Regions from separate parts of the Paenibacillus terreus genome, predicted to be linked through region 3. Evidence: riboswitches for the same ligand, from Rfam matches in the RefSeq annotation. Region 3 holds a riboswitch; each other region holds the start of a gene.
The links. Region 3 has a riboswitch for glycine ahead of sdaAB (L-serine ammonia-lyase, iron-sulfur-dependent subunit beta). Riboswitches for the same ligand answer to the same signal wherever they lie in the genome.
Positions count from the first base shown of each region.

Region 1: linked by a shared signal. The riboswitch ahead of ACE5KN_RS18415 (amino acid permease) and the one ahead of sdaAB (L-serine ammonia-lyase, iron-sulfur-dependent subunit beta) in region 3 are both predicted to bind glycine.
Region 2: linked by a shared signal. The riboswitch ahead of gcvT (glycine cleavage system aminomethyltransferase GcvT) and the one ahead of sdaAB (L-serine ammonia-lyase, iron-sulfur-dependent subunit beta) in region 3 are both predicted to bind glycine.

Region 1 is NZ_JBHIRX010000010.1:100,785-111,271, forward strand. It holds gene ACE5KN_RS18385 (YitT family protein) at 1-481, opposite strand, end outside; gene ACE5KN_RS18390 (BglG family transcription antiterminator) at 502-1,350, opposite strand; gene ACE5KN_RS18395 (glycoside hydrolase family 1 protein) at 1,384-2,844, opposite strand; gene ACE5KN_RS18400 (beta-glucoside-specific PTS transporter subunit IIABC) at 2,864-4,735, opposite strand; gene ACE5KN_RS18405 (GNAT family N-acetyltransferase) at 4,946-5,737, opposite strand; gene hprK (HPr(Ser) kinase/phosphatase) at 5,752-6,666, opposite strand; gene ACE5KN_RS18415 (amino acid permease) at 6,886-8,238, opposite strand; glycine riboswitch at 8,369-8,449, opposite strand; gene ACE5KN_RS18420 (histidine kinase N-terminal 7TM domain-containing diguanylate cyclase) at 8,571-10,253, opposite strand.
Region 2 is NZ_JBHIRX010000024.1:5,990-16,476, reverse strand. It holds gene ptsP (phosphoenolpyruvate--protein phosphotransferase) at 1-976, shown strand, start outside; gene ACE5KN_RS27825 (stalk domain-containing protein) at 1,490-1,771, shown strand; gene gcvPB (aminomethyl-transferring glycine dehydrogenase subunit GcvPB) at 1,861-3,327, opposite strand; gene gcvPA (aminomethyl-transferring glycine dehydrogenase subunit GcvPA) at 3,324-4,679, opposite strand; gene gcvT (glycine cleavage system aminomethyltransferase GcvT) at 4,721-5,824, opposite strand; glycine riboswitch at 5,916-6,009, opposite strand; glycine riboswitch at 6,010-6,123, opposite strand; gene gcvH (glycine cleavage system protein GcvH) at 6,475-6,870, shown strand; gene ACE5KN_RS27800 (PTS mannitol transporter subunit IIBC) at 7,382-8,842, shown strand; gene ACE5KN_RS27795 (BglG family transcription antiterminator) at 9,102-10,487, shown strand, end outside.
Region 3 is NZ_JBHIRX010000019.1:117,117-127,603, forward strand. It holds gene ACE5KN_RS25790 (ABC transporter substrate-binding protein) at 1-175, shown strand, start outside; gene ACE5KN_RS25795 (amino acid ABC transporter permease) at 249-908, shown strand; gene ACE5KN_RS25800 (amino acid ABC transporter permease) at 924-1,574, shown strand; glycine riboswitch at 1,669-1,783, shown strand; gene sdaAB (L-serine ammonia-lyase, iron-sulfur-dependent subunit beta) at 2,089-2,775, shown strand; gene sdaAA (L-serine ammonia-lyase, iron-sulfur-dependent, subunit alpha) at 2,801-3,703, shown strand; gene ACE5KN_RS25815 (Ig-like domain-containing protein) at 3,807-6,671, opposite strand; gene ACE5KN_RS25820 (response regulator) at 6,813-7,997, opposite strand; gene ACE5KN_RS25825 (cache domain-containing sensor histidine kinase) at 7,978-9,774, opposite strand; gene ACE5KN_RS25830 (carbohydrate ABC transporter permease) at 9,852-10,487, opposite strand, start outside.

The DNA of each region.
Region 1 (10,487 bases), on a different contig from region 3:
CTCCCAGGATAAGCACAAAAAAGTCAAATGCAATATGGACGGTTCCCATTTTTAGTTTAGGAAAACGAAGTTGAATTAACCGGGCTAATAGCCCAACGCCCCCGCTGGTCAGCCCTTGCCGAAAAACGATTCCCGACCCCAATCCCAAAAAGGCCCCCCCAATCACAATGCCTAACCATAAAGGAGGATGCACCCAATTTCGAATGGGATACAGAAGGTCAAGAAAGACGGACAAAACTCCTGCAACCATCATCGTCTGGATAACGAAGGAACGCCCAATACGCTTCCAAGCCAGTAAAAACAAAGGAATATTAAGAGCAAATACAACTAAACCCGTATTCCAATTGAAAACATAGAGGGTAAGAACCCCGATTCCCGGAAACCCTGTGCTAAATAGATGAACAGGAACATAACCGAGATTCACGCCTAAAGCCATAATAAAACATCCAACGAATGAAATCATGATATTGCTTACTCTCAATGTAGAGGACCCCCGTCTGTCTAAGCCAACTGGTTATGGGAAATTAATCTGTGAATATGCACGGCCAGATAGGTGAGTTCCTCGTTAGGAATGGTTTTCCCGTACACTTGGTTAACATATTCCTTGATCTTGAACGCTCCGTCCATCGCCCCCGGATAAAGGCTGGCAATCTGCTCAAACAATAAATTGTCACTGGTCTCTAACATCTTATCCGTATATAATCGCTCCACAAAAAACTTAACATGGGTGATAAAGCGGGTGTAATGAACGTTTTCCGTATCCATATCAATGTTCATCGAATACCTGACCAGATTGACGATGCTGCCAATCATTTTGGCCATCTTCATGCCGTCCTTGGATTCCTTCTCCTCGCTTTGGGCATTGATTAAATGAAAAGCGATATTGGCCGCTTCCTCCTTGGGCATTTCGATGTGCAGCTTTTCTTTGATCAGCTCCAAGGAGAATAGCCCGATCTCATATTCTTCAGTATAGTAATTTTTAATTTCCCAAAAAACCTTGTTGGTAATCGCGATATTTTTATGATACCGTTCCACCGCAAAATGCAAATGATCCATCAGGGTAAAATAGATCCCCGTGTTGAGCTTGGTCTGCAGCTTCTTTTCCGCGTAGGCCACAATCTGCCCAGTCAGTTCCACGTATACCGGAGGAATGGCATCCAATACACCGAGATACTCTTTGACTTTGACATTTTCGACAGGTACGAACATTTGGTCTGCCTGGTGTTCCTCGACGATATTGCCCGCTTTTTGGCCATAACCGATGCCTTTGCCAAACAGAATGTATTCCTTGTTCTGCTCATCTTCTACCAAAACTACGCTGGAATTCAACACTTTTTTGATTTTGATCACCATGGATCACCTTCCTGACCGAAAGATGGGCAATTAATCCAGATCTTCACCATTGCTTTCAATTACTTTTTTATACCAGTAAAAAGAATCCTTGCGGCTGCGCTGCAACGTGCCGTTTCCTTCATCATCCTGATCGACGTAAATAAAGCCGTATCTTTTGGACATCTGAGACGTGGAAGCGCTGATGATATCAATCGCTCCCCAGCTTGTGTAGCCAAACAGGTCAACGCCGGCTTCCACCGCTTCCTTCATTTGTTTAAAGTGGTCCCTAAAATATTTGATCCGGTAGTCATCATGGATGGAACCGTCGCTTTCCACCTGGTCCACGGCGCCCATGCCATTTTCCACAATGAGCAGCGGTTTTTTATAGCGGTCGTATAACTCAATTAAGGAAATTTTCAGGCCCACCGGGTCGATCTGCCATCCCCAATCCGTTACGGGCAAATAAGGATTTTTCACGCCTGTGATCGTGTTGCCCGACGTTCGCTCCAGCCCCTCTTTGGCGGACTCGGTTAACGACATATAGTAGCTGAAAGAAACAAAATCGACCGTGTGCTTCCGTAAAATCTCCCTATCTCCCGGTTCCATTTGCAGCTTAATATTTTTCTGCTCGAGCATGGTTTCGATCAGTGGCGGGTATTCTCCAAATACCTGCACATCCGCGTAAAAATAAGTGTGCAGATTCTTCATCAGCGTAATCTCCACATCTTTGGGGTGGCATGTATTCGGATAGGTCGTCAGCATCGTCAGCATGCAGCCTACCTGGCTGCCCGGAATGATGCGGTGGCAATCCGCCGTCACCAAGGCCGAGGCGACAAACTGGTGATGAAGCGCCTGATAAATGACTTCTTCCACCTTGCCCTCCGGACAACGATCCGGGACAATGCCCGCGGTTGTGAAAGGATGGCGGATGATGCTGTCGATTTCGTTGAAGGTCAGCCAATATTTCACCAGGTCCTTATAACGCGTGAAGCAGACATTGCTGAATTTCACAAAATAATCGATGACTTTTCTTTCTGCCCAGCCATTGTATTTGACGCTCAAAGCAAGCGGCATTTCATAGTGGGAAAGCGTGACAATCGGTTCAATGCCAAGCCGTCTCATTTCCGTGAACAAGCCGTCGTAAAACTTCAGCCCCAATTCATTAGGCTCGTTCTCTTCCCCGGTCGGAAAAATCCGGCTCCAGGCAATGGAGACGCGCAGCGCCTTGAAGCCCATTTCGGCAAACAGGGCCAAATCCTCCTTATACCGATGATAAAAATCGATCCCTCTGCGTTTGGGATATTTCTGGACGTCCGGATCTTGCATCGCCCGTTCGATCATTTCGGTGGTAACAACATGGTGCGCTTCGTAATCCTCAACATTTAAATGCGGTCTATACATGGCTATGTCTGCTACGGACGGACCTTTCCCATCCACGTTCCAAGCGCCTTCCGCCTGATTGGCGGCAATAGCGCCGCCCCATAAAAAGTTCTTCGGAAATCCTTTGCTCATTTCTATTCTCCCCCTTGGTTTAATTTCCTATCGCGGTTACAAACATCAAAGTATCCTGTTGATTCACCTGTTTTACATCCGCAACCTTTACCGCGTATTTGTCTTTATTGGTCACGATTGCGATGGTTACCGGATCATAGCCTTCCTCAATAATCTTCTCAAGATCGAACTTCAGCAATAAATCGCCGGCTTTGACCTCATCCCCGGCCTTAACCTGGGGTTCAAAATATTGGCCCCGCAATCTGACGGTATCGATTCCTACATGGAACAGCATTTCGATGCCGTTCGCCGTACTCATGGCAATGGCATGGTTTTTGCCGAAAACCATCTCAATCTTACCATCTACAGGTGCGTATAATTCACCTTTGGCGGGAATGACCGCAATTCCATCCCCCATCGCCTTAGTGGAAAAGACCTCATCCTTCACTTCAGATAAGGGAATCATTTCCCCAATCACCGGACTTTTGAACTCCCTCGCCGTATTGGGTTGGTCAGCGGATTGGCGCTCTTCCACTTTGGCCTTATTGTCCTTGCCGAGAACAAAGGCCAATGCAAAGGCAACAACGAAAGAGATGATCAGCGCGATGATGGCATTGATGATATTTCGCGGCAGCTCTTCCGAGATAAACATGGATAGACTGGCTAGCCCAGGGCCGACCAGCACAAATGCCTGCAAGCCGACAATACCGGTAAACGCCCCGCCAATCAGAGAACTGACCATGACGCTGCCGAGCACTTTTTTATTTTGCAGAGTGACCCCGTACAAGGCCGGCTCCGTAATGCCGAACAAGGCGGAAATGCCGGCGGAGAGAGCTGTGGCTCTCAGCGCTTTATCCTTGGTCCGCACCGCAACGGCGAAGCAGGCGCCGCTTTCAGCGATATTGTGGGCAAGCGAAGCGGGCATATAGAGCAATTCCTTGCCGGTGCTTCCAATCGCGGAGAGAGCGTAAGGAATGAGCGCTTTGTGCATGCCGACGGATACCATCAGCGGCAAGACGGCGGCCAAGAGCGCTACGGCAATCCACCCCACCTTATCGAACAAGGTTAAGATGATGAATGAGAACCCTTCGCCGAGCGTATAACCGAGTGGTCCCAGAATTAACAACGAAACCGGAACGGTAATGAGCAACGACATCATCGGGACAAAAAAGATCCGGATTACTTTCGGTGATATTCGCGTGAACCATTTCTCCATTTGAGCATAGAGCAACACGGTCAGAATCGCCGGAAAGACCTGATAGGCATAGGCGATGCTTTTGATCTGAAGGCCGAACAACTGGGCGCCTTCCCCAAGCATGGCCGTCATGTTCGGCAGAAGCAAAGCGCCGACGGCAGCCAGGGCCACCAACGTATTTACTTTCAGTTTGTTGGCAGTGGTGACGGCCACTAATAATGGAAGAAAGTACAGAGCCGCGTCGCTAATTTGCACCAGGATTTTATACGTGTGGCCTTCCGGGTCGAGAACATTCATTAAACCGAGCAGCAGCAGCAGCGACTTTAACATCCCGGCGCCGGCAATGGCCGGAATCAGCGGCTGAAACACACCCACGATAAAGTCCAAAATAACGCTGCCCACTTTCTTCTTCTCTTTCGGTTTAGCGGTGGATGCCGCAGCGGATTCCGTGTCCAAATCCGGGTTCGGGTTCGGCGAGCCCAGCAGATGATTGACTGCATCATAAACTTCAACAACTTCATTCCCGATAACGACCTGGCACTGACCGGTCATTTTTACAGCGATCACTCCGGGAATACTTTCGAGCCGCTTGACATCGGCTTTACTGTTATCGACTAAAGAAAACCGCAATCTTGTCGAGCAATGCTCCAAATGGGCAATGTTTTCCTTGCCGCCCACATACCTCAGAACTTCCGAGGCTGTCTTGTTGTAATCCATGTCCAACGCTCCTTTCTTTCGCAAATTTGTGAAAGGGGCAGACTTTTTTGCAAATAAAAAAGGACCTAAAACGACAAATAAAACATTTGTCATCTTAGATCCTGCCTGCATTACCAGTCACATGTCTAATGGGTTTATTCGTTTGATTGAATTATATATCACGATTATGAAAGCGTCAACATCCACTCTCACGGAAAATATAACCAGATTCTACTTCTTCATCCAAAATGTATTAAGGAACGCCGTCTTGAATCCTGCCTTTACCATATTGCCATGGCTGGTCGAACCGAATTCCACATCGGTATAAACGGTTTTTACACCAAGAGACGCAGCATCGGAAAGTCTTTGCCGCAATAACGCCCCTTGGCATCCCCTGCCTCGATATGCTTCGAACGTATAATCATTCGCGATATATCCCTCCTCGCCATGAAGAAAGAGAGATCCCATGGCTGCAGGCTCCCCGTCTATCCGGAGCATATAATTCAGGAAGCTGGGACTGTAAAGATAGGATTTCGACCGTGCGATCATTTCCTGTGTAAACTGCACACCCTTTTTTGAAAGCTCAATCCATCGAATAAACTCTTCTGCTGTATGCTCCGTTACCCGCTCGATGTGGAAGTTCTGAGCCGATTCAGTTTTTTCCTTTAGGAGATTCACATACATAAAGACAAGCTGCTCGACGGGAATAAACCCTCTGTCGCTTAGTGAACGGGCAACCTCCGCCGTCATATGGTCCGGGGTCATATCAAAACATGGAGATACCTGATAATAGCTCAGCAGCTTATCCAAATCCGGAAGATCCGGCAGCCCAAATCCTTTGATCCGGTTATAATACATTGATGCCGGATCGGTCCGATCCCGCAGCAGAATAGAATTGCCGACACGGAGAACTTCGAGCTGTCTTTCGACAGGAACCAGAGAGCGACTCGCATTCAATTGGGTCAGTTCGAGCTCCATCTTCTCAATTTGTTCCAGGTAGTATGAAGGTTTTCTTTCATTCATGGAGCAGTTCTCCTTTACTGCATTTTGTTGTCGATCCGCTGCATGAACTCCTCAGCGGCACTGTAGCCGTGCTGTTTGAGGTACCAGTTGTTGGCGGCCGCCTCGATCAGACCTGCTACGTCACGTCCCGGTTGAAGCTGGACTTCGATATGGGGAATTTTGATGCCAAGGTATTCCGTGAACTGAGGTTCCAGTTCCAGCTCATTGTTCAGAGAATTCTCCCGCCATGAAGCCAGTTCAATGTCGAGCACAATTCGCGTCTCGTCCTGAAAGGCCCTGCGCCCGTATTGGCGTACGACATTAATCAGGCCGATACTGCGCAGCGAGAGGAATTCGCGGGTGGTTTCGTTATGTGTCCCGAGCAAAGTTGTTGGTCCCAGCTTCTTAAGCACCACAATATCGTCTGCAACGAGCCGATGGCCCCTTCTGATGAGCGTGTGAGCGGTTTCGCTTTTACCGATCCCGGATTTGCCGCGGAGCAGGATGCCAATGCCCGATACATTCACACATACCCCATGGATCGATATCTCCGGAGCAAGTGCCTTGACCAGGTAGCTGTCCAGCTTGGCGATAAACTCCGTTGTCGTCTCCTTTGTCCGCAGCAGCGGAATCCCCTCCTGATCGCAGAACAAGGTAAGATAGGGGATTTCCTGCTGCCCTGATGTCACAATGAAGCATGGCGGATGATATTTGACGATGTTTCCGATATGCAATTTGCGTTCTTCTAAGGTTAATGTCAATAAATAGTTAACTTCCTTACGGCCAAGCACTTGCACCCGCTCCATGGGAAAAAAATCAAAGTAACCCACAAACTCTAGCCCAGGTCTATGCGCCCGGGGACGGGTAATCACACGGTCCATGCGGCTGGCTCCCGCAAGCACTTCCAAATGGAACTTTTCCGTAAGACTTTGCACAGTGATTGTCTTCATGTTGTTCTCCTCCTGCGGCCAAGGCGTTCCTGAAATAAGCTTAAGTTTCAACAACGCGATTTCGGATATATTCAACAACCGGCAGGTCTGTTCCTGCAAAGGTACGTTGCGTATGCCGGGTTAATGAATAAAGACACCCAACTCGGGTGCCTTTTACACATCAGGTCACGTTAACATATTGGAATAGCCGGATGCCAGACGTCCAGTAATTGCCGATTTTTATTTTGTTGCTTTATTCCTTCTTCTGCTTGCATACACAGCAAATAATAGAATAAACCAGAGCGGTGTCAACAATAACGCCGGACGTGTCTCATCAGCAAAGAGCATAACAATCAGAATTAAAGCAAACAACGTCAGGACAGCATAATTAATGAACGGCGTAAACGGTGCTTTGAATTTGGATTGTTCATGTAATTGCGGCTGTGTCTTCTTGTACTTGATATGGCAAATAAGAATGACACCCCAAACCCAAATAAAACAAATGGCGCTAATGGTTGTCACGATGCCAAAGGCTTGCTCCGGAATCAGCTTGCTTAAAAGAGCTCCCACGGAAACGACCAATGTGGATATGAATAATGCATTGCTTGGTACATGATTTTTATTCAATTTGGCTAAATTGGATGGCCCCTGGTTATTCCTGCCTAAATTATATAGAATCCGGCTTGTTGAAAACATTCCGCTGTTACATCCGGAAGCGGCCGAAGTTAATACGACGAAGTTAATAATTCCTGCGGCAACGGGAATCCCCACCAAACTAAACGTTTTAACAAAAGGACTTTCTGCCGCGCTCAGCCCCGTCCATGGGTTAATGCATAACAAGGCAAGCAATGCGCCAATGTAGAAAAATAAAATTCTTAAAGGAATTTTATTAATGGCTGATGGGATATTTTTTTCCGGATTGGATGTTTCCGCCGCCGATACACCCACCACTTCGACACCGACATAGGCAAACACAACCATTTGAAAGGAAAGCAGGAAGCCTGAAATCCCGTTTGGAAATATTCCTCCATATCCCCAAATATTTTTTAATGTAACCTCTCCTGTATTTGTTTTAAATCCCACCACCAGCAATATAATGCCGATGGCAATCAACGCGAGAATCGTCACGACCTTGATTAAAGCAAACCAAAACTCCAATTCTCCAAAGCTTTTAACAGTTAATAAATTGAGTCCCAATAAAATGATCAGGCAAATGATCACAGGTATCCATTGGGGAATATCAAACCAATACTGCACGTATATCCCAACGGCAATAATGTCGGCCATAGCGATCATGATCCAACAAAACCAATAAGTCCATCCGGTTACAAATGCTGCCCTCGGCCCAAGATAATCTTCCGTAATGTCTGTAAAAGACTGATACCCCGCTTTGGACAGCAGAAGCTCTCCCAGCGCTCTCATCACAAAAAAAACGGCGATTCCCACGATGAAATATGCAAAAACAATGGATGGCCCTGCCAGCTGTATCGCTTTGCCTGATCCTAAAAATAATCCGGTACCAATGGTGCCGCCAATGGCAATGAGCTGAACATGCCGATTTTTCAAATTTCTTTTTAATTCTTGTTGTGCCAAAACGGCCCCTCCTAACGTCAAATGAGTTTAACAAATAAAAAAAGAGATTGGACGCGCTCCAATCTCATGGTCATAAGAATAATAAATAAGCTTTGTTATTCTAAGAAATCAGCATAACAAATAGATTACTTAATACTCTTCTGTCCTTTTGCCTGAGATTGTGAACCCTTCGGCGCCGCGGAATTCCCGCGGTCTCTCCAGAAGCTGCTCCTGCTATAGTACGATCCATAGCAATCATAGCCTGCTTATATAAAATTTTATGTGCTTGCTTGTTGCGAAATGCTTTTTTCAATATTAATTCCAGTTAAATAAAATGTCAACAGTGGTAAATTCTATTTTTGATATTCAGCAAACTCAATCCGGTTGCGTCCATTGCTCTTGGCTTGATAAAGCGCCTTGTCTGCTTCAGAAAGGAGTCCCATTACGTACCCTTCAAGATTGTCCGGTATATGGTCAATATCAAAATTTTCAACAGATAATCCCCCCACACTGAGGGTAACGGAAACAGGCTCTTTTTCATGTCCCACCAAGATGTGAGTTGTCTCCACCAATAATCTCACTTGTTCCGCTAATTGTTCAGCTAACCGGTGGTCTGTATCCGGAAAATAGATAATGAATTCCTCTCCGCCGTAACGGATTAGAATATCCGTACTGCGAAGAGCTTGTTTGACCGTCTGGGCAGTACGATAAAGGACTTCGTCCCCTATGACATGTCCAAAGCGGTCATTAATGGCCTTAAAGAAATCAACATCAAACAGGATTAGTGAAAATGGAGTCCTCTCCTGAATATCGGCTTTAATCTGTTGAGTCAGCTGTTCGGTTAGATAATGGCGATTGTAGCAATTTGTCAAGCTGTCCGTAAGCGCCATTTCCTTAAGTTTTTGATTGGCTATGGATAATTCGTTGCGAATGCTGTCAAGAGAATGATTGCGTTCCCGCAGGATTTCATTCTGCCGATTCAGTTCCTTAACAAGATAACGCTCTTGCGATATATCCTGAAACATAAGAATACGGCCGATCTGCATACGGTAAGAGTCAACGATCGGAGAAGCTTGCAATATAAAATGACTCAAGGTATCCTGCTCTACGATAATTTCAATTTGAGATAATATATTATGTTTATACTTGTAATGATCAAGGAACCTCCGGCTGCTGCCCACTATTCGAACAGACCCCAGAAACTTCTCCATATCAAAATAGTCGCCCACATTCACATCCACAAATAACCGTAAGGCTTTGTTGACTTCAATAATGGATTCGTTCTCGTCAACTACCATAATTCCATATGGAATTGTATTGATCACATCTTCATGAGCGATGGAGACAATATCCAGAACATTGTATCTTTTGATGACATACACAAAAAATAAACCGGAAATAAAAATGCCCGCCGAGGTTAACCCCGGAACGATCGGGAGCCACTCCCTTAAGACCACATTAAGAAGCAGGTCCGTTAATGCAAAAGTGGCCAGCACGAAGATTCCCCAGAGCGTGATTTTAACTTGTTTTTTGATGGTTAATATCGTTCTGCAAGAATGGAATGCCCGAAATAAAAAAGAGAGCGAAGCAAAAAAATAGCATAATAAAATGACGATCACAACCCAAAACCATGGACCGTATTCTCTATGTATGTACCCGCCTTCCAGCGGTTTTACGAACAGGCTAAACGGATTCATGACCACGCCGACTGCTGCAACAACAGCGGGGATAGACAGCAAGAGTAATCTCTTTCTTCCCAATTTACTGGCATTTCCAGTAAGAAAGGCTGTTAGAAGAAGCCACCCACTCCCCAGCATCGAGAGCGCGACAAAAGACAGGGTTACATATAACAGCTGTAAATGCCCGTCACGCGTAACACCCGTAGCAAATTGGCACAGCGGCCAAAGCATCATCAGGAAATGGAACAAAAGGTATACTTTACGCATATCGGTTATTGTAACAGTAACAAACACATATACGAATAATGCAAATAACAGGAGGAACAAAGAGAGATCGTACCATACGGATAAGCTCACAAATCTTCTCCTTTTTAATCCGACAAATTCGATAATTTAGATCGATTCTATTATTATAGTATATTCCCTCTAAACAAATATTAAAATAAAATCATAAGATAACTAAAAAAACCACACAATAGGCTTTAACATTGACTCTTTTGCCACCAACAGCAAAAGACCCTTTTGCATGCTGCAGAAGGGTCCGCTGTTACTTTATTAATAGATGATTGTCATGATCTGATCCAATCTCTG
Region 2 (10,487 bases), on a different contig from region 3:
TGAGAAGCAGCGCGAAGAATGGCGCAAGCTGCGCGACGAAGCGACCGTTTCAACAGACGGCGTTCACGTCGAGCTGGCTGCCAATATCGGTACACCAAACGACGTTACAGGTGTGCTTGAGAACGGTGGGGAAGGCGTAGGCCTGTACCGTACGGAATTCCTGTACATGGGACGCGACAAGCTTCCTTCGGAAGACGTACAATACAATGCTTACAAAACGGTTCTGGAGAAAATGGAAGGCAAGCCAGTCGTAGTTCGTACACTGGATATCGGTGGTGACAAGGAGCTCCCTTATCTGGACATGCCGAAGGAAATGAACCCATTCCTGGGCTTCCGGGCCATTCGTCTCTGCCTGGACCGTCAGGATATCTTCCGGACACAGCTGCGCGCTTTGCTGAGAGCCAGCGTGTACGGCAATCTGCGTATTATGTTCCCTATGATTGCTACGCTGGGTGAATTCCGTGAAGCCAAAGCGATCCTGCTGGAAGAGAAAGCGAAGCTTGCTTCCGAAGGTGTTCAGGTATCTGAGGAAATTCAGGTGGGCATCATGGTGGAAATTCCATCTACGGCGGTGCTGGCAGACCAATTCGCGAAGGAAGTCGATTTCTTCAGCATTGGCACCAACGACCTGATTCAATATACGATGGCGGCAGACCGCATGAACGAACGGGTATCTTACCTGTATCAACCATACAACCCGGCCATACTGCGTCTGATCAAAATGGTTATTGACGCAGCTCATGCGAATGGACGTTGGGCGGGCATGTGCGGTGAGATGGCAGGGGACGCTACAGCGATTCCTCTGCTGCTCGGACTTGGACTGGATGAGTTCAGTATGAGCGCCACCTCCATCCTGCCTGCCCGCAGCCAGATCTCCAAGCTGTCCCGCGCGGACATGGAGAAGCTGGCCGCACAAGCATTGGACATGCAGACAGCCGAAGAGGTTGTTGCACTGGTTCAGAGCATTGAAGGGTAAGCTTATCCGTTTTTCATAAGGTTTATCTTTTTCCAAAACATACTCATGCTGAGTTATACAGCAGCCGGTACCTTAAGAGGTACCGGCTTTTTTTGGCGTGCCCGGATTCAGGCGTACCCGGATTCTTCTTCCGATCGCTGGGGCGTACCCGGATTCTTCTTCCGATCGCTGTTATCCCCGGATTTCCTGATTGAAATGGACAGTGGAAGAAATCCGGGGATAAAGGCGAACGCTCCGCTTCTCCAGAAGAATTCCGGGCACTTGGGAGTATAGTGTTCCTTGAACGCTTTGTTTGTTCAAGGGAGGTTTTTTGTGGGTTGATTCGAGGATGAAAAAGAATATAACACTACTAGGCTAATCATGAACAAAAGGATATTTCTTTTTGCTGTAATTTACCCTAGTACACACCAAAAAATATGTTGATATTTTCATAAGGAAGATAATATATTGGGTAGTGTACCAAATACATAAGGAGTTTTTACTAATGCCGCATTTTTTGGAGGTCAGCGGAAAATGAAAACAACGAAAATATTATCTGTGTTCACCGTAATACTAGCGTTAATATTGGGAACTTCCAGCACGGCTCTTGCATCATTAGACCATCCAGAAGTGTATGTGAATAATGAGAAAATAGATAAGATCACTAGAGGTGGAGCATTTGAGGCTAGAGTTTCTCCAATAGGAATTACCTATGTGCCTTTTAGACCTATCTTTGAAAAATTCAATATGAACGTATACTGGGACCAAGAAACAAAATCGGTTACTGCATCGGGCACGGATATGACATTGTGTTAACCCAAGATTCTTACTATGCGCTTGTATATGAAGAAGGAGCCCAGGTCACAGGCCTTGGGCTCCTTTTTTCATGAAGCTCTTGGTAAACATTAACTACAGGCGCAGTTCAAAACAGGCTTGCGTGCAGCGGTCGTTTCATCCAGGCGTGTGACCGTTGTGGTGTAAGGGGCGTTCAGCACCAGCTCTGGGTTTTCCTCGGCCTCCTTGGCAATGCGGATCATCGTATCGATAAAGCCGTCCAGCGTTTCTTTACTTTCCGTTTCGGTCGGCTCGATCATGATGCATTCCTCCACATTCAGCGGGAAGTACACGGTTGGCGGATGGTAGCCGAAATCGAGCAGCCGTTTGGCGACGTCCAGGGTGCGGACGCCGAATTTTTTCAGGCCGCGGCCGGACATGACAAATTCATGCTTGCAGACGCCCAGATACGGAACCTCGAAGTAAGGAGCCAGGCGGTGCATCATATAGTTGGCGTTAAGCACGGCGCATTCTGAAACGGCGCGTAGGCCGTCCGGTCCGTAGGTGCGGATATACGCATAGGCACGGACGAGAATGCCGAAGTTGCCGTAGTATGCTTTGACGCGGCCGATGGAATGGGCCTGCTCCGTATCCCATGTGTACGTTCCGTCCTCGTTTTTGACGACAAGAGGTTTTGGCAGAAACGGAACGAGCAGCTGCTTGACGCCGACCGGACCGGCTCCCGGGCCGCCTCCGCCGTGCGGGGTACTCATCGTTTTGTGCAAATTCAGGTGCACGACATCAAAGCCCATGTCCCCTGGACGGGTAATGCCCATAATAGCGTTGGAGTTGGCTCCGTCGTAATAGAGCAGCCCGCCGGCTTCGTGCACAATCTCCGCAATCTCCGTGATTTGCTCTTCGAACAGTCCAAGGGTATTCGGATTCGTCAGCATAAGAGCGGCAGTGTCGCTGCCAACGGCGGAGCGCAGGGCATCCAGATCCACAAGTCCCTTGGAGGTCGAAGGAATCGTGATCGTCTCGAATCCCGCAACCGTGGCGCTCGCCGGATTGGTTCCGTGCGAGGAGTCGGGCACAATCACTTTGGTGCGCTGCTCGCCGCGGCTTTCGTGATAAGCGCGGATCATCATCAGGCCGGTCCATTCCCCGTGGGCTCCGGCAGCAGGCTGCAGTGTGACGGCGTCCATGCCCGTCAGCCCGGCCAAATCATTTTGCAGCGTATACAGCAGCTCAAGTGCGCCTTGAATGCTTTCCTCTGGCTGATAAGGATGGATTTTCGCGAAGCCGGAATAACGTGCGACATCTTCATTGACTTTCGGATTGTATTTCATTGTACAGGAGCCAAGTGGATAAAATCCGTTATCTACGCCGAAGTTGCGGCGGGACAGCTCTGTATAATGACGGATGACGTCAACCTCGTAGACCTCTGGCAGTGCGGCAGGCTCGCTGCGCAGCAGCTCGGACGGAATGAGCTCGTCAGCGGGACGGCGCGGCACATCACATTCGGGCAGTGAATACGCGACACGTCCCGGACGGCTAAGTTCAAAAATCAGCGGCATATCATGTTCGGATTGAGTCATAGCAATTCCTCCAGCACCGATGTGAATTGGTCAATCTCTTCCTTGGTTCTTTGCTCCGTTACGGCGATCAGCATATGGTTTTTGTACTCTTCGTAGTCTCTGCCGAGATCGTAACCGCCGATAAAACCGGCGTCCAGCAGACGTGACTGCAGGGACGGCATATCAGTATTCTGCGGCAGGACGAGCACGAACTCATTAAAGGTCGGGGAAGTAAACGCCGTCTTTACTCCAGGCAGGGAGGTGAGTCGTTCAAGGGCGTATCGGCTTTTATGCAAATTCAATTCCGCCACCTCTTTCATGCCGTTTCTGCCCATAACGGACATATATACAGATGCAGAGAGGGCAAGCAGCGCCTGGTTGGAGCAGATGTTGGATGTCGCCTTCTCGCGGCGGATATGCTGCTCGCGTGCTTGCAGAGTAAGAACAAAGCCGCGCTTGCCGTTGCGGTCCTTTGTTTGGCCGACGATTCTTCCGGGGATGCGGCGCATATGCTCCTGCGATACGGCAAAATAACCGCAGGTTGGCCCGCCGAGCGATGAGGAGATGCCAAGTGGCTGTGCGTCTCCCACCACGATATCGGCTCCGAGCTTGCCCGGCGCTTCAAGCAATCCGAGTGAAAGCGGATTGGAGCTGACCACCAGCAGACCCTTCTGGGCATGGATTAAATCTGCCATTGGACGAAGATTTTCAATGGAGCCAAAGAAATTCGGATTCTGCACGAGCACGGCTGCGGTATCCTCTGTTACTGCAGCAGCGAGCGCCTCGGGATCGGTAACGCCGTTTGTGCAGCCTACTTCAACAACCTCCAGGTTAAGGCCATGTGCGTAAGTGTTCAGCACCTGCCGGGCTTCAGGGTGGACGGCGCGGGATACGACAAGGCGCTTGCGGCGCGTGGCGGCGGCTGCCAGATTGCCGGCTTCAGCGAGAGCGGTGGCCCCGTCATACATACTGGCATTGGCTACCGCCATGCCGGTAAGCTCGCATATATAGGACTGGAATTCAAAAATGGCCTGCAGCTCTCCTTGGCTTACTTCCGGCTGATAAGGGGTGTAGGCCGTATAAAATTCCGAGCGGGAAATAACATGATTGATGACGGACGGAATGTGATGATCATAAATGCCTGCACCCAGAAAGCTGGCGTGGGTTTCACTGCTGGCATTCCTGCCGGCCAGCGCCGACATATGACGGGTCAGGGCCCGTTCATCCAGCCTGGAAGAAACGGGGAGCTCGCCCCGGAAGCGAATTTTTTCGGGAATATCCTTGAACAGGTCCTCAATACTGTCGGCACCCACAGTGCGAAGCATTTCGGCGCGATCCTGCTCGGTCATCGGTAAGTATCTGTGCTGATTCATTGGCTGCGCTCCTCTCAATATCCGTAATGTTCCGGTTATCTCTATTTTGTTCGTTTGTAGAACGGTGCCTTGATAACCTCTGCTTTGAGGCGTTTGCCCCGGATTTCCACCTCAACCTGTGTGCCTAACTGGGCAAAACGGCTGTCAATCAGCGCAAGCCCCAGATTCCGCTTCAGGGTAGGGGACTGCGTGCCTGTTGTCACTTCGCCAATCTGCTCCGATTCCGCGAATACCGGGTAATGAGAACGCGGAATGCCGCGGTCCACCATTTCCAAGCCAACGAGCTTGCGGGAGGGACCTTGCTCCTTCTGGGCAAGCAGTGCTTCCTGTCCGATAAACGCCCCTTTATCCAGCTTGACGAAAAAACCCAGTCCCGCCTCCAGTGGGGAGATCGTCGGAGACAGCTCCTGGCCGTACAGCGGCAGCTTCGCTTCAAAGCGCAGCGTATCCCGTGCACCCAGACCGGCGGGAACCAGTCCGTGAGCTTCCCCCGCTTTCATCAGTCCCTGCCAAATCAGCGGGGCATCCTCAGCGCGGCAGTAAATTTCGAAGCCGTCTTCCCCTGTGTATCCCGTGCGGGATATAAGGGCGGAAGAAGCCCCGAATAAGCTGGCATGTTGAACAAAACGGAAGGGGCCGAGTGAAGTGACATCGCTGTCTACGGCACCGGAAAGGATCTCTGCTGCTGCAGGACCCTGAAGGGCAAGCAGCGCAGTTTGATCCGATACATTTTCCATTTGCACATCGGCGGGCTTATGCTGCAGCAGCCATTCCCAATCCTTTTCGATATTGGAAGCATTCACGACGAGCATGTAGGAATGGCGGCCGCGCTTGTAGACAAGCAGGTCGTCCACGACTCCTCCATCGGGATAACACATCAGCGTGTACTGTGCCTGGCCGTCTTCCAGCCTGGACACGTCGTTGGTGGTTACACGCTGCAGAAAGCTTTCTGCTTCAGCCCCTGTAACGTTGAACTCGCCCATATGGGAGACATCGAACAGTCCGGCGCGTTCGCGTACAGCCTCGTGCTCCTTTTGAATGCCGCTGAACTGGACAGGCAGCTCCCAGCCGCCAAAATCAATGCAGCGCACGCCGGGATTCCCGGCATACAGCGGGTACAGCGGTGTTCTTTTCAATGCGGTCAACACAATTCACCTCGCAAAAGAGTTGGCACAGCTTATGAAAAAGCAAAAAAGGACAGGCCAAAGAACGGTGCATGGCTTCCCAGCCATTCCATTCTTCAGCTCTGTCCTTGATACCTGAGAGTTACCCTGTTGGTTCACAGGTTTCCCCTTGGGTGACCCGCTGCCGCGGATTCTCTCCAGAGTTGCGTCCGGTAAAGGTCCTTTTGCCTGAGAGATTCACCGCTTGCCGGCTTACTCCTTCGGCGTTACCCGCTGATTCCACGGTTGCAAGACACGCATGAGTCTGGCTTCATCCTCCATGCGGCCACCCCGCCCGAGCTTGTTACAGATGCGCCTTGACGCATCATTTTCCCGGAATATCGGTAATCTCTCCCTATACGTTCATCCGCTATTCAATCTATATCCATTAATACGCGATCACCGGGCATATGTCAATAAATTTGTCATATTTTAAGATGGATAACAAAATGTAAGCCATTACCCTTCCTTTAGTGCTTTAATCCGGAAAAAAAGAAATGGTTTTTTGTAAGCAATATTGACATTTGAAACTTGCTTGGCTTAATCTTACGTTGAAAACAAGAAGGTGCAGGAGCTGCTAAGCGAACAATCTTTTCATGGTGGGAAATTCCAATGGAAATGGAGCGGTATACATGAGCGAAGTTAAAGAAAACTATTTGTACAGCGAAGAGCATGAGTGGGTGAAAATCACGGAAGAAGGAACCTTGCTGGTCGGCATCTCCGATTTTGCGCAGCACCAGCTTGGCGACATTGTGTTTGTCGAGCTGCCAGAGGAAGGCGGCACTTTGGAAGCAGGCGCAAGCGTGGGTACGATCGAATCTGTCAAAACGGTGTCCGATCTGTATGCTCCAGTAAGCGGCACAGTGTTTAAAGTGAACGGGGCGCTGCAGGATTCGCCGGAGCTCGTCAACAGTTCGCCGTACGAGGATGGCTGGATGCTTGAAATCCAGGTGGATGGCGACGTTAATGATGCAGTAAGCAAACTGCTGAGTGCAGAAGCGTATAGCCGGCTTGTGGAAGAGGCTTAATGAAGCATTCACTCTAAAATAGGATATTTGTCCTATTTACTGCGTTTTTTTTCGAAAAACGACATAAAGTGTATGCAAGCGTATATTCGTTTTTGCAAGCATATTGATAAGCATGGCAGCCTGATATCTCATGTGAGATACAGCGGCCATGCTTTTTGCCGTTTGGTCAACAACATTGGAACCAAGACATAATGTTCAGGGAAATTGCGGTTAATACCGGCGAAGTTCGTTTATATTAAGGTATGACTATATGAATCGCATTTAGAGCATACTATTCTTCCCCCGAGAATCTTAAATTTAAATTTTGTCATCAACGTTCATGACGAAACTGCATTTTCATTTTATTGATGGAGATACCGTTTTCAATTAGGATGAAGGTAAGCAAAAGGATATGAGGCCTTTTACCTAAGGATTTGACAAAATCAGAAAAAGCGACAAATTCCTATATTTCGTATCGAATTTTGACGAATCCTTAACCTGAAGGTTTCAATACATTGAGGAGGTTTTCAACATGAGTTCAGTGGACGCTAAGTCCGGAAGCGGCGGAGGCCTGCGCGTTGGAGTGCAGAAATTCGGACGCTTCCTGAGCGGCATGGTTATGCCGAACATGGGCGCATTTATCGCCTGGGGCTTGATTACGGCCCTCTTTATTCCAACAGGATGGATTCCAAACGAAAATTTTGCCACGCTTGTTGATCCGATGATCAAGTATCTGCTGCCGCTGTTAATTGGTTACACAGGTGGTACAATGGTACATGGACAGCGTGGTGGTGTGGTCGGCGCGATTATGACGATCGGTGTCATTGTCGGCGCAGACATTCCGATGTTCCTTGGCGCCATGGCCGCAGGTCCGTTCGCGGCATGGGTAATCAAGCAGTTTGACAAAGCGGTTGAAGGCAAAATCAAATCCGGCTTCGAGATGCTGGTCAACAACTTCTCCGCAGGCATTATCGGTGCCATTCTTGCCCTGCTTGCACATACGATCATTGGTCCGGTAATCGAAGTGATCAGTAAAGTGTTGTCGTCAGGAGTTCAGTTCCTGATGGATGCAGGCTTGCTCCCGCTCGTCAACATCATCATTGAGCCAGGTAAAGTATTGTTCCTGAACAACGCCATTAACCATGGCATCCTGACACCAATTGCAACAGAGCAAGCTTCGCAAATGGGCAAATCGATTTTGTTCATGCTGGAGTCTAATCCGGGACCTGGTCTTGGCATTCTGCTTGCATACTGCTTCCTGGGCCGCGGTTCGGCTAAAGCATCTGCTCCAGGTGCAGCGATCATTCACTTCTTTGGCGGTATTCATGAGATTTACTTCCCGTACATTCTGATGAGACCGATTCTGATCCTGGCCGCAATGGCCGGTGGTGTTGCAGGTACGTTTACATTTATGATTACAGGCGCAGGTCTGGTAGCAGCTCCTTCGCCAGGCAGTATCTTTGCTTACTTTATCATGACGCCAAAAGGCGGTTACCTGCCGATGCTGGCCGGTGTTGTTGTAGCGGCAGTTGTCTCTTTCGTCATTGCTGCAATTCTGCTGAAGACAGGCAAACAGACAGATGAAAACCTGGAAGATGCATCTGAGCGTATGAAAGAAATGAAAAACCAAGGCAAAACAGGTAATGCAGCTGTAGCAGCCGATAACCGTGAAGCGGATCGTGCGGCAGAAGTGGCTTCCAACAATGTCGTTAAAACGGATGTTAATAAAATCGTATTCTCTTGTGACGCAGGTATGGGATCAAGCGCCATGGGCGCATCCATTCTCCGCAAGAAAATGAAGCAGGCCGGCGTGGATGTGGTCGTAACGAACACCGCAATCAGCGAAATTCCGCAGGATGCCGACATCGTAATCACACAGAAAACGCTGACTGACCGTGCTAAAACGGTTGCGCCGAATGCGGAGCATATTTCCATCGACAACTTCCTGAAGAGCCCTGAATATGAGGAGCTTGTGGAACGCCTGAAAAAATAATTCGTAGAGGTAGTTCAAAAAGTCATCTTTTGATCACGAAGGAAGTCAGGAAGCGGATTCGACATCGAATCTTGAATTCAGCCGGGACTTCCGGGGCTCACGTACCCTAAGTACGCTCCGCTCCTCAGTCCCTAGCTTCATTCAACCTTCTCGGTGCTGAAAACCTGACTTTTTGAACACTGACTTGAAATGCCTTTCAGTAAAGTTTTTCGGGTCATACGCACAGGCAGTTCAAGAGCGAAATCGGGAGGACGGTACGATGAATATTACCAAACGACAAAGCGAAATTCTTGAATTCCTGCTGCAGCAGACCAGAGAGGTGACTGCGGGCGACATTGCCGCCCGCATCAATGTCAGCACGAGAACCGTTTTGCGCGAGCTGAGTGCGGTAGAGAAATGGCTGGAGCCCCATGGGGTCAGGCTGGAAAAAAAAACCGGGATCGGAATCCATTTGGATGCCGATCCCTCTCGGCTTTTCCAGCTTCGCCAGCAGCTTTTTCGCTCGGAGTCGGTAGAGTATTCAGCAGAAGAGCGAAAGATTTACAGCTTATGCATGCTGCTGGATGACAGGGAGCCGATCAAGCTGATGTCGCTGGCGGCTGATTTGAAGGTAACAGTTGCTACCGTCAGCCATGATCTTGACGAGCTGCAATCCTGGATTGAGAAGCATGGGCTTACCCTTGTGCGCAGGCGCGGATACGGTGTGCAGATTACAGGCAGGGAAACGGACATCAGGCGGGCCATATCAGAGCTGGGATTGGAGCATTTGGATGAATCCGACTTGTTCGGAAAGGATTCGACCAGACACTCATCCCATGCCATGGATAAGCTGATGGAGCTCATCGGCAGAGATGTGATGCTGACGGTAGAGAACGCCTTGTGGCAGCCGAATGAAAAATGGCTGGAAAACATGGTCGAGAGCAAATATATGGAACTGCTGATTCAGCTTTCTGTCGCCATCGCCCGCATCCGGCGGGGCTTTGCGGTCGAGCAGCCGGAATCGGAGCTGATCCTGGGGGCCAATGAAGAAGAGGCTAAAGTTCGGGCAGCTATGGTGGAGCGAATATGCGCTGAATTGTCCGTTGCGTTGTCCCTTCAGTTCCCTGAACAGGAGAAAAAATATTTCAGACATCTGTTCCGTTCCGCCGAGGATCGCTCGACAAGGCTGCTGCCGCTGGATGATCTGGTGCTGCTGGAAATTGTGAATGAACTGATCCGCCGAGTGGAGGAGAACGCAGGGGTGCATTTTGGAGAGGATCGCCTCCTGCGTGAAGGACTGATTGCCCATGTCGAGCCTGTCATTAAACGACTGAAAGAAGGAAATGACATTCGCAATCCGCTGCTGCAGCAGATCCGCAAGGACTATGCCGAGCTGTTCGAGGCGGTCAAGGAGGCCGCGTCGGGAATGACCGAGCTGAATGTGCCTGATGAAGAAGTGGGCTTTCTGGTCATGCACTTCGGGGCTTCCATCGAGCGGCTGCGCCAGCTGCAGCGGGAGGTGCGCGCCATTGTGGTATGTACCAGCGGAATAGGCTCTTCGCGGCTGCTGGCTACACGGCTTGCGAAGGAGCTTCCGCAAATCAAGATCGTGGACCGGGCGTCATGGTTCGAAGCGGCCCGCATTCCCAAGGAGGATTACGATCTG
Region 3 (10,487 bases):
GGACCCGAACTTCCAGCTGGTCGGCGGCAACTTCACTGACGAACCATACGGCATCGCAGTCAAGAAGGGCTCCACCGATTTGCTGCAGGCGGTAAATGAAACGCTGACTGACCTGAAATCAAGCGGCGAATACGACAAACTATACGAGCAATGGCTTGGCGTTAAACCTGAATAAGAGAATGGCGGAAGGAGCCGCAGCAGCGAGCTCCTTCTTTCTTGCCATCCGTTAACGGAGGTGTGATCCGCACATGCTAACTTTTGACGTTAATGTCCTGTTCAATTATTGGGACCTGTACTTGGAAGGTTTCCTGAACACCATCAAGGTCAGCTTGATTGCTCTTGTGGCAAGCTTTCTGCTTGGAGCCTTGATTGCCATTTTCCGGATAGCACCCTTCAAACCGCTGAATTGGCTTGGGACCGTTTATGTGGAAATCTTCCGGAATATTCCGCTGTTGATTACGGTCTATATCTTCTATTTGGGCCTTCCCCCCCTCGGCATCAACCTTGACGGTTTTGCTTCAGGCACGATTGGATTGTCCATTTATACTGCCGCTTATATAGCGGAAGCCATACGGGCAGGCATTCAAACGGTGCCCAATGGCCAGATGGAAGCAGGGCGTTCGTCTGGCTTGACGTACAATCAAACGATGATCCATATCATTATGCCGCAGGCCATCAAGATTGCGCTGCCGGCCATGGGCAATCAGTTCATCAATCTGTTCAAGAACTCATCCATTCTCGCTGTCGTTGCCGGCGCGGATTTGATGCTGATGTCCGACCGGATCAATTCGGAGACATTCTTGCCTGTCAGCGTTTATGCGTTCACCGCTTTATTATATCTGGTCGTTACCCTTCCACTCAGCTTTATCATGCTGTACCTGGAAAAGCGGCTGGCCAAAACATCTTAAGGAGGGAAGCTTGTTATGGATTTTGTAGGGTTATTTTCCGGACCTAACGTAAAATTTATACTGCAGGGCTTCCTCCTTACGTTGGAAGTCGGCATCTGGTCCATCGTTATCAGCACGATTGCGGGCATCATATTCGGAATATTACGTTATACCCGAATTCCTGTTATTTCGCAGGCGGCTGCCACCATTATTGACCTGATTCGCAATCTGCCCTTACTGCTCATCATTTATTTCCTGTTCCTCGTCCTGAAGCCGCTCGGATTTGATGTCGATTTGAAATGGTCCGCCATCATCGGCTTGTCCATTTTCGAAGGGGCCATGATTGCCGAGGTTGTGCGCAGCGGCCTGAAATCGGTCGACAAAGGGCAGATTGAAGCCGCACGGTCTTCAGGTTTGAATTACATTCAGACACTATGGCATATCATTCTCCCGCAAGGGCTGCGGCGCATGATACCGCCTCTGGTCAGCCAGTACATTTCATTGATGAAGGATACTTCGCTGGCGGTCATCATCTCGCTGCCTGAGCTGACACACAGCGCACAGATTGCGGGCGCTCAGAACCAGTCGTTCGTTGTTCCAGCCCTGCTGTTTGCAGCTTTCCTGTATTTTGCCGTGAACTACAGCATGTCTCTGATTGCCCGGAAGCTGGAAGTACGGACCCAATGAGCAGTCATGAGCTAGTCATGGGCCAGTAAGCATTGACACGCTTACAGCTATCCTTTACTCTTAATTTAAAGCATTGAATTGAATATCGCCGCGGATGAGGCTGACGGGAGAGACCTGATCGATTTTTAGGATACAGGGCACCGAAGGAGCAAGCTGCACGGCACCCGGCCGGCAGTTAATCTCTCAGGTACATGTACCGCCAGCTGACGCAGCTCTGGAGAGAGCGTTTTTTTAGCCACCAAAGGGGTAAGACGGGGCATGCCTGTCAGAAACTCTCAGGTACAAAGGACAGAGACAAGGGGACTTTTCCTTGTTCTGTCCTTTTTTCTGCGCTTACATATTTCGTAGGAAAAACGTCTATCGATGTACATTCACAGAAGACAGACTGCGTTTAGCGGTAGTTTTTCTTGCGATTTCAAGAAGCTCATGCCAAGAAGTTTATCTTTCTGAAATCTTATTAATTCTATGATCTTAAGTTAATGAATACTGCACCATATTAAGGAGGAATGGATAAGTGCGCTTCAAGGATGTTTTCTCCATCATCGGCCCGGCCATGACGGGCCCGTCAAGCTCGCATACGGCCGGTGCCGTGCGTCTTGGCCGCATGGCCCGGCACTGGCTTGGCGGGGTGCCCGAGCATGCCAAAATGACACTGTACGGCTCTTTTGCGGATACTTACAAAGGGCATGGAACCGATCTGGCCCTGCTGGGTGGGCTGCTTGATTATGACACGGATGATGCCCGCATTCCGGACGCCGAACAGTGGGCAGAGCAGGCCGGAATGACCTTTGAGTTTGCGACCAGCGGTCTTCCTGCTCCCCACCCCAATACCGTCCGTTTTGAGCTGCAGCGTGGCAGCGAGAAGCGAACGCTGCTCGGTTCATCCATTGGCGGAGGAAATATAAATGTGCAGCAGCTCAATGAGTTCCGTGTCAATTTGACGGGTGAGTTCCCCGCTCTGATCCTGCTTCATTCCGATAAGCCGGGCATGCTCGGAGCTGTAACCTCATCGCTCGGGGCGGCGGGGGTGAATATCGCTTATATGCATGTGGATCGCAAAGGGCGTGATGGTGAAGCTTTAACCGCCATTGAGACGGACAGCGCTGTCCCTGAACAGGTCATCACAGAGCTGCAATCACTAACCCATATGTATGAAGTGAGAAATATTGATATCCGCAGCAAAAACAGGCGGCAGCCATAGACGATATTAAAAGGAGCAAAAACCTATGCGTTTCAGTCATCTTCACGAAATCAGCAAGATCTGCAGGCAGGAGTCCAAAACAATCAGCACATTAATGATTGAAGAACAATCCAGAGAAACAGACATTCCCGTCCAGGACGTAGTCAGCCAGATGGCTGACTACTATGGGGTTATGAAAGAAGCCGTGCGCCGCGGTCAGACGGAGAATACCGTGTCGCGCAGCGGCTTAACTGGCGGGGATGGCAAACGGGTGGCGGATTATCTCCGGTCGGGAGAAACCTGCTCAGGAGATGCCTCTGCGCTCGCTATGGCTTACGCCCTTTCCGTCTCCGAGGTGAATGCCTCGATGGGCCGGATTGTAGCTACACCAACAGCCGGCTCCTGCGGTGTCATTCCAGGAGTGTTCATCAGCGCCCAGGAGAGATTCGGATGGACGGATGAGCATATGGTTCGCGGTCTCTTCACGGCGGGAGCCATCGGATACGTGATCGCCAACAACTCATTTATCTCCGGCGCCGAAGGAGGCTGCCAGGCCGAGATCGGCTCCGCTATCGGCATGGCTGCAGGCGCCATGGTCGAGCTGCGCGGCGGCACCCCCGAGCAGGCGGTTCATGCTGTCGGTCTGGCCCTGAAAAACACGCTCGGCCTCATCTGCGATCCCGTAGCCGGTCTCGTCGAGATCCCCTGTATTGTGCGCAACGGGCTCGGGGCCGTTACGGCCCTGGCTGCAGCCGATATGGCGTTGGCAGGTGTACGCAGCGCCATTCCCTCGGATGAAGTCATTGATGTCATGCTTGAAGTGGGCAGCGCCATGCCTGTCCAGCACCGGGAAACCGCCAAAGGCGGCCTTGCCCAGACCCCGACAGGCCGGCGGATGACAGAAGCGCTGGCTGGCAGCCGCAAGACAGATGTAAAGGATGAGAATTAGTTCCCACTTCTTGATTCGGCAGCGTACAATACCCGCCATCGTGCAGTACAGCAAAAAAGGCCGTCCCGTTTCACCGGGAGCGGCCTTTCTAATCATAACCCAATTATTTCTCTGTCACATTGACAACAATCTTTGCTGTCTTGCCTGCAAACTTCAGGGTGACGTTGGTTTTGCCTTTGCTGATGCCTTTGATCACTCCGTCTTTGGCCGTGGCCACCAGAATTCTGGCGGAGGTCCATACTCCTTTTTTCGTTACGTCCCCCTCCGTACCGTCCACATACGTAGCCGTTCCGGTTAATTGTACCTGCTGGCCAACGGTTAGGTTCAGCAGCACTTCGCTGGTTTCAAGGTATTTCAATGCGTCCACTGTAACCGGCACTTTGACCGTTTTACCGCCGTATTTTGCAGTAATAGTGGTTTTGCCATACCCGGTCGCCGTCACAGTGCCGCCCTTCACGGTGGCTACCTTGTAGCTGCCTGTTGTCCATTCGGCTTTTTTCGTCACATCGGCGGTCGTTCCGTCGCTTAGCGTTGCCGTAACCTTAATACTGCTTGTGTCACCGGTTTTCAGCGAAAGGGTGACTTCGGATGCTGTGATTTTGGTTGCTGTATCTACCTCAACCTTAATGGTTATCTTTTGTCCGCCATATTTTGCTGTAAGTGTCGCTTTCCCTTTTTTATAGGCTTTGACACTACCGTCTTTGACGGAAGCAATCGCCGTACTGCTAGAAGACCATTCCGCGTCTTTCGTTACGTTTCGTTTATCGCCCTTCGAATTCGTTGCTGTGAGCGTAATCTGTTCGGACTCATCTCCGGCAGACATCACGATCAGAAACTTATCAGCCTCTAGCTCAGAGGCAAGGCCTACTTCCACTTTAACGGTCGCTTTCAGACTTCCATAGGTTGCAGTTATAGTGGCTTCGCCCTCGGCCATACCTGTGATTAAGCCTGAAGAATCCACCGTAGCAGCTTTGGCGCTGCTTGTGGTCCATTCCGCTTCATTCGTTACATCTTCCGTCGTTCCATCTTTGTAGGTTACCGTCAACTGCTGCTGGTACGTATCATCAATATCGAGAACAACCGACTTGGATTTTACCTCCAGCTTGGAAGGTTCTCCTACTGTAACGGTAACTGTGGCTGTTTTGCCGTTGTAGGTGGCGGTAATGACCGCAGTCCCTTTGTTGTAAGCCATCAGCTTGCCATTATTCACATATACAATACTGTCATTATCGGATGTCCATGTCGCGCTATCCGTTACGATCTCTGTCGATCCGTCCGTATAGGTTACCTTGGCTGTCAATTGAACAGGCTGCCCGTTCACGGACATGGAAATTTTCGAGCTGCCAATGTCCAAATGGGATGCCGTCTCTACATTTACGGTAATGCTGGCCGTTTTACCACCATATGTCGCTGTAACTGTGGCGGTCCCGGAGTTATAAGCCGTGATCAGTCCTCCATCGGACACATAGGCAATATCCTCGTTGCTGGATGTCCACGTTGCCTGGCTCGTAACATCAGTTCCATTTTCATCCTTCAATACAGGCTGATGAGTGCCTTTGACAGCCAGATAGACTTCGGACTTATCCACGCTCAGCTTGTTGACCTGGCCCACCTTTACAGGCAGAGTGGCCGTCTGTGTGCCATAGCTTGCAGTAATTGTCGTCGTACCTGTGCTATACCCGATCACGTAGCCGTCCTTCACATCCGCTACGGATGGGCTGCTGGACGTATAAGAAGCGCTTGCTGTCACATTTTTGCGGGTACCGTCCGCAAACGTCGCGGTCAGTTCCAGCTGCTGTTTCCCGCCAACAGAATCAAGATTAATCTGGCTTTGATTAAAATCAAGATAGCGGGCAACCTCCACGCTTACCTTGATCGTTACCGTTCTGTCCCCGTATTTGGCAGTGATCGTTGCTGCTCCTGCTTTGTTGCCGGTGACTTTACCTTTATACACGCTGGCAATGCTCTCATCGCTCGATGTCCACTGAGCATCAGCCGTAACATCCTTGGCAGCGGACTCAGGATAAGAAGCCGTCAATTTAAGCTGCTTCTCCCCGCCAATTTCGAGGTAAAGGTCCTCGTTGTCCACAGTCAGCTTGCTTGTTTTTTCGACGGTTACGTTAATGGTCACCGTCTTTGTTCCGTACTCGGCCTTAATAACTGCAGTTCCCTGCTTATAAGGGGTAATGCTGCCTTTCAGCACATCGGCCACTGTTTCATCACTGGAGGACCATTCGGCATTCGCCGTTACGTCCTCGGTCGTTCCGTCGGGAAAAGTTGCTGTCAACGTGACCTTTTCCGGACCATCGCTAAGCAGAAGGGAGACGTCCGTGGTGCTAGGTGTAATGCGCTTCACCACATCCACAGTGACCTCAACAGACACCGTCTGCTTGCCGTATACGCCTGTAATGGTTGCCGTCCCGGCTCCGACGCCGGTTACTGCTCCATTCACGACCGTTGCAACAGCGGAATTGCTGGATGTCCACTCCGCCTCATTCGCCACGGTATTATCAGTCGTATTATCACTGTAGGTTGCTGTAAGTGTAATTTGTTCAGGAGTTCCCTTGCGGATATTCAGGCTCGTAACATCTGCAGTTAATGCTTTCACTTTCTTGGTAACTGTAATGGAAGCGGATTGAGAAAATGCTTTGCCGTCCCCGTCCTTGAAAATAGCAACGATCGTTGCCGTTCCCACCGACTTCGCAGTAACTGTACCGTTATATACGGAAGCAATGGAAGTGTCGTCACTTGTCCAATCGGCATTGATCGTTACATCCGATGTCTTGGCATCGCTATATATAGCAGTAGCGGTCAGCTTTAACGTTTCGCCAACCATCAGTTGGCCGCTGTTCGCTGAAAGAACAATTTTCGAAACGGCAGCACTTGCAGCCCACGCCGGTGCAGCACCGACGATCAGCAGCAAGAAGGACAGCATGATCGCAAGCGGTTTGGTCAAACGATTCCTCAAATGATTTACCTCCGATATATGTTTATTCTTTAAACTCACAAGTTCATATATCGGTAGATGCTGGGAAAAAATTAACCTACTTTAGTCCTATTTTGCCACTAATCGTGGGATAAATGAACTTCATAACTGTTTGATCCGGGCTCATCCGCCCGTTTTTATACCCAATCTGTATTCTGTCGGAGTCATGCCGCATTTGCGGCGAAACACCTGTGTAAAATGTCTGACATCATGGTACCCGATCCGGTCAGCGATGTCGGCGAGCTTCAATTGGGGATCAAGCAGCAGCTTTTTGGCCTGCTCCATGCGCAGGCTGATGACATAATCCTTATAGCCCTGGCCGGTCTTCTGCTTGAACAACTGGCTGAAATATACAGGATTCAGGAAGACGACGGAAGCTACTTTCTCAAGAGACAGATCCTCTGTAAAATGTGCACGAATATATTGCAGCGCCACCTCCACCGTATGCAGCCCATCCTTCAGAGATTCATCCCCGCCGGATACCAGGCTGCCCTCCAATGAACTGCGCAGCAACGCAACCGCATCGGGAATACTTGCAAAATCATAGTGCGGCCCGGAGACCGCCGCCTGGAAGGGCAGCTTCAAACATCTTCGCAAATGCTCCTTCAGCAGACCAATCAGCCTGTTAGCCTCCGATTCGCCCTGGAGACGGGCGATGCCCAGCAGACTGTACCGGTCCAGGCTGATGACAAAACCATTACCGGTGGTTTCCAGCAGCTCGGAGAGCACATTTTCAATAATAAAATGCTCCAGATGATTTTTTCGCTCCACGGCCTCCATCCCCACCATGAAAAGGTGGAATTGCGGATAGTTCTCCACGAAAGGGCGAATATCCAGCTTGCCCGTATCCAGTCCAAGCGCATAGCGCTGAAATACGGCTTCTCTCAGATATCCCAGGCTGGACTTCAGCAGCTTGCCTTCCTTTACTCTTTCCGACTCAGCCTGTACTTCGCCTGCAAGCGTCTCCACACATTCCAGCAGCTTTTTTTTGCCGATCGGCTTCAGCAGGTAATCCTTTGCCCCGAGACGAACCGCCTTCTGGGCATATTGAAATTCGGAGTGTGCGGAAATGACTACCCACTGCAGGTGCGGGTGCTTGCGCTTGGATATCCGCATAAACTCCAGGCCGTCCATGCCTGGCATCAGGATATCAGTCAGCACAATATCCACGGGATGCTCGGTCAGAATCCCCGCCGCTTCCTCCGTGGAAGCAGCCGCATAAATACGGCTGTCCGGCCAGGCTTGATGAAGGGTGCGCCCAATGCCCTGACGGATGGCATGCTCGTCATCAGCTATCAAAATATTCATCGCTTTTCCTCTCCTTTGGAAGCGGAATGGTTACGGTAATTTTGGTGCCTTTCCCGGGTTTGCCAGTGACTCCAAGTCCATATTCCTTGCCGAACATATGATGCAGACGCATTTGCAGATTCTGTAAACCGATATGGCCGGTTCTGCCGCTGATGTTCTGTTTCCCCGGATTAGCCAGCGCATACCGTACCTCGATCAAACGCTCCGGGGTGATGCCTACTCCATTATCGGCAATCGTCAGCCGCAGCGTTTGCCCCGATTCCTCGGCACGGACATGCAGCTCCCCGCGTACATTCGGCTCCAGCGGTTCCAAGCCATGCTTGACCGCATTCTCAATCAAAGGCTGAAGCGTCATTTTGGGAATGCGTATATCCATCCACTGCTGGCTGATATCCATGAGAACGGTAACCCTGCCTTCCAGACGGGCCTGGATAATCGTCAGATAATGCCCCATCTGCTCGACTTCCTCGCGCAGGGTCACCTCCGCCCCCTCTTCCCAATGGCTGCTGTAACGGAACAGATGGGATAAGGACAGCACCACCTCACCGAGCTGATCCTGTCCCTTCTCATCCAGCATCCAGTAGATCATATCAAGGGTATTATATAAAAAGTGAGGGTTTACCTGGGTTTGCAGAGCATGCAGCTCTGCGTTCTTCTCACTGACTGAAGATATTTTGACCAGCTCGATCAGCTCCTCAATCCTGCCGACCATATGATTAAAGGAATCAACCAGCTGGTTCACCTCCTGATAAGAGGTGACCTCCAGCCTTCGCCGGAAATTTCCTGTCTCAACCAGCTTCATTTCCCGAATCAGCCGTTTCAGGGGCTGGGATATGCTTCTGGATACCACCAAGGCAATAAAGGCGGACAGCATGATAAGCACAGGGGCGACAATCAGCAGAAAGCGCTGGGTTTGCGCCAGCTCGACATTCAAGTCCTGGTTTGGAGTCACACTGATCACGGACCAATCGGCAAAAGGAAGCCTGGAAGCAATGACAACCTGTTGATCGCGCCGTTCAACGATGACGTCATCACCGCCGCTTCCCCGTAGGCTTTCAAGGGACGGGGGCGGGTTGGAGGAGGTTGCCGAGACAATCCTCCCCCCCTGGCCTACCAGGTAAACCTCGCTATTTGGGCCGACGCGCAGATTATGGAGAGCAGCCAGTATGGACTTGGGCTCCGCCTCAATCAGCACGATGCCGATTGGCCTGTGTTCATCCAGATCGTAGAGCTGGCGTCCAAATGCAAAAACAGGCCTCTTCTCCATCTGGTCAATAACCGAATGGGGATAGACGCCAAGCCAGGCAATTTTGCCTGCGGACTTCTTGATTTCCTGATACCATTCCGAATGCATGTATTCCGGATCTATAACATTCATGTAGTTGCCGTAGTTATATACCTTGCCATCGTCCTTTAATACATGAATACCAATCAAATCTTCCCGCGAATAATAAATAGCGCCCAGAATATTTGTAATAGTCCGTTCATTAATATAAGCAACCGCCTCCGGCTGATCAGCCGTCTCCGTACCCAGCAGCCGGACAAGGTCAAGGTTATTGGTAATGGATTTGGTCAGACTGTTATAGCTGTTCAGCAGCAGATCGAATAACCCGGCCGTTTGGGATACGTTCTTGCGGGCCAGATCGCTGATTTTATCGTGAAACTGAACGGTGGTCCGGTTATAGAACAGCAGACTAACCGCCAGTACAATGCCTGACATGCAGAAGAGGAACAGAATGAACAGCCGATGATGAATGGATTGAAAACGGCGCTGCAAGCCCATGTACGCTCCTTTCGTCTCGTTTGTCCCGTCTGCTCCTCCAGAATACAGATCATGTCGCAGGCAAGCCTTGTTCAGCCCTTAACCGCGCCGGCAACCATCCCTTTCGTAATCCGTTCGGAGAGCAGGAAATAAATGATGATAACCGGAAGCGCCCCCATCACGAGATAAGCGCCAATATTGCCATAATTGACGGAATATTGGCTGACGAACGTATAGATGCCGAACGGCAGCGTCTTCAGCTTTTCCGAGGAGATAAACGTGGCTGCCATGATATATTCATTCCAGATATTAATAAACGTAAGAATGCAGACGGTCATAACCGGCGGCAAAGATATAGGCAGAATGATGCTCCGGAAAATCCGGTATATGCTCGCCCCGTCCATATAAGCCGATTCCTCAATCTCATGGGGAATGGACCTCATGAATCCGCTGAGGATAAAGACGGCAATCGGCGTCTGGAACGCAATGTAGGGCAGGATCAATGACAAATGAGTATTGAGAATGTTCACATTTTTGAAAATGACCATCAGGGGCAGCAGCGTGGCCTGCATGGGTATCATCATGCCTACAAGAAACACCAGCATAACTATTCCGCCATACCGCCAACGGAAGCGTGTGATCGCATAAGCTGTCATGGAGCTGAGCAGAATGACACAGACCATCGTCACTCCGGTAACGAACACACTGTTGGACAGGTACTGCAGATA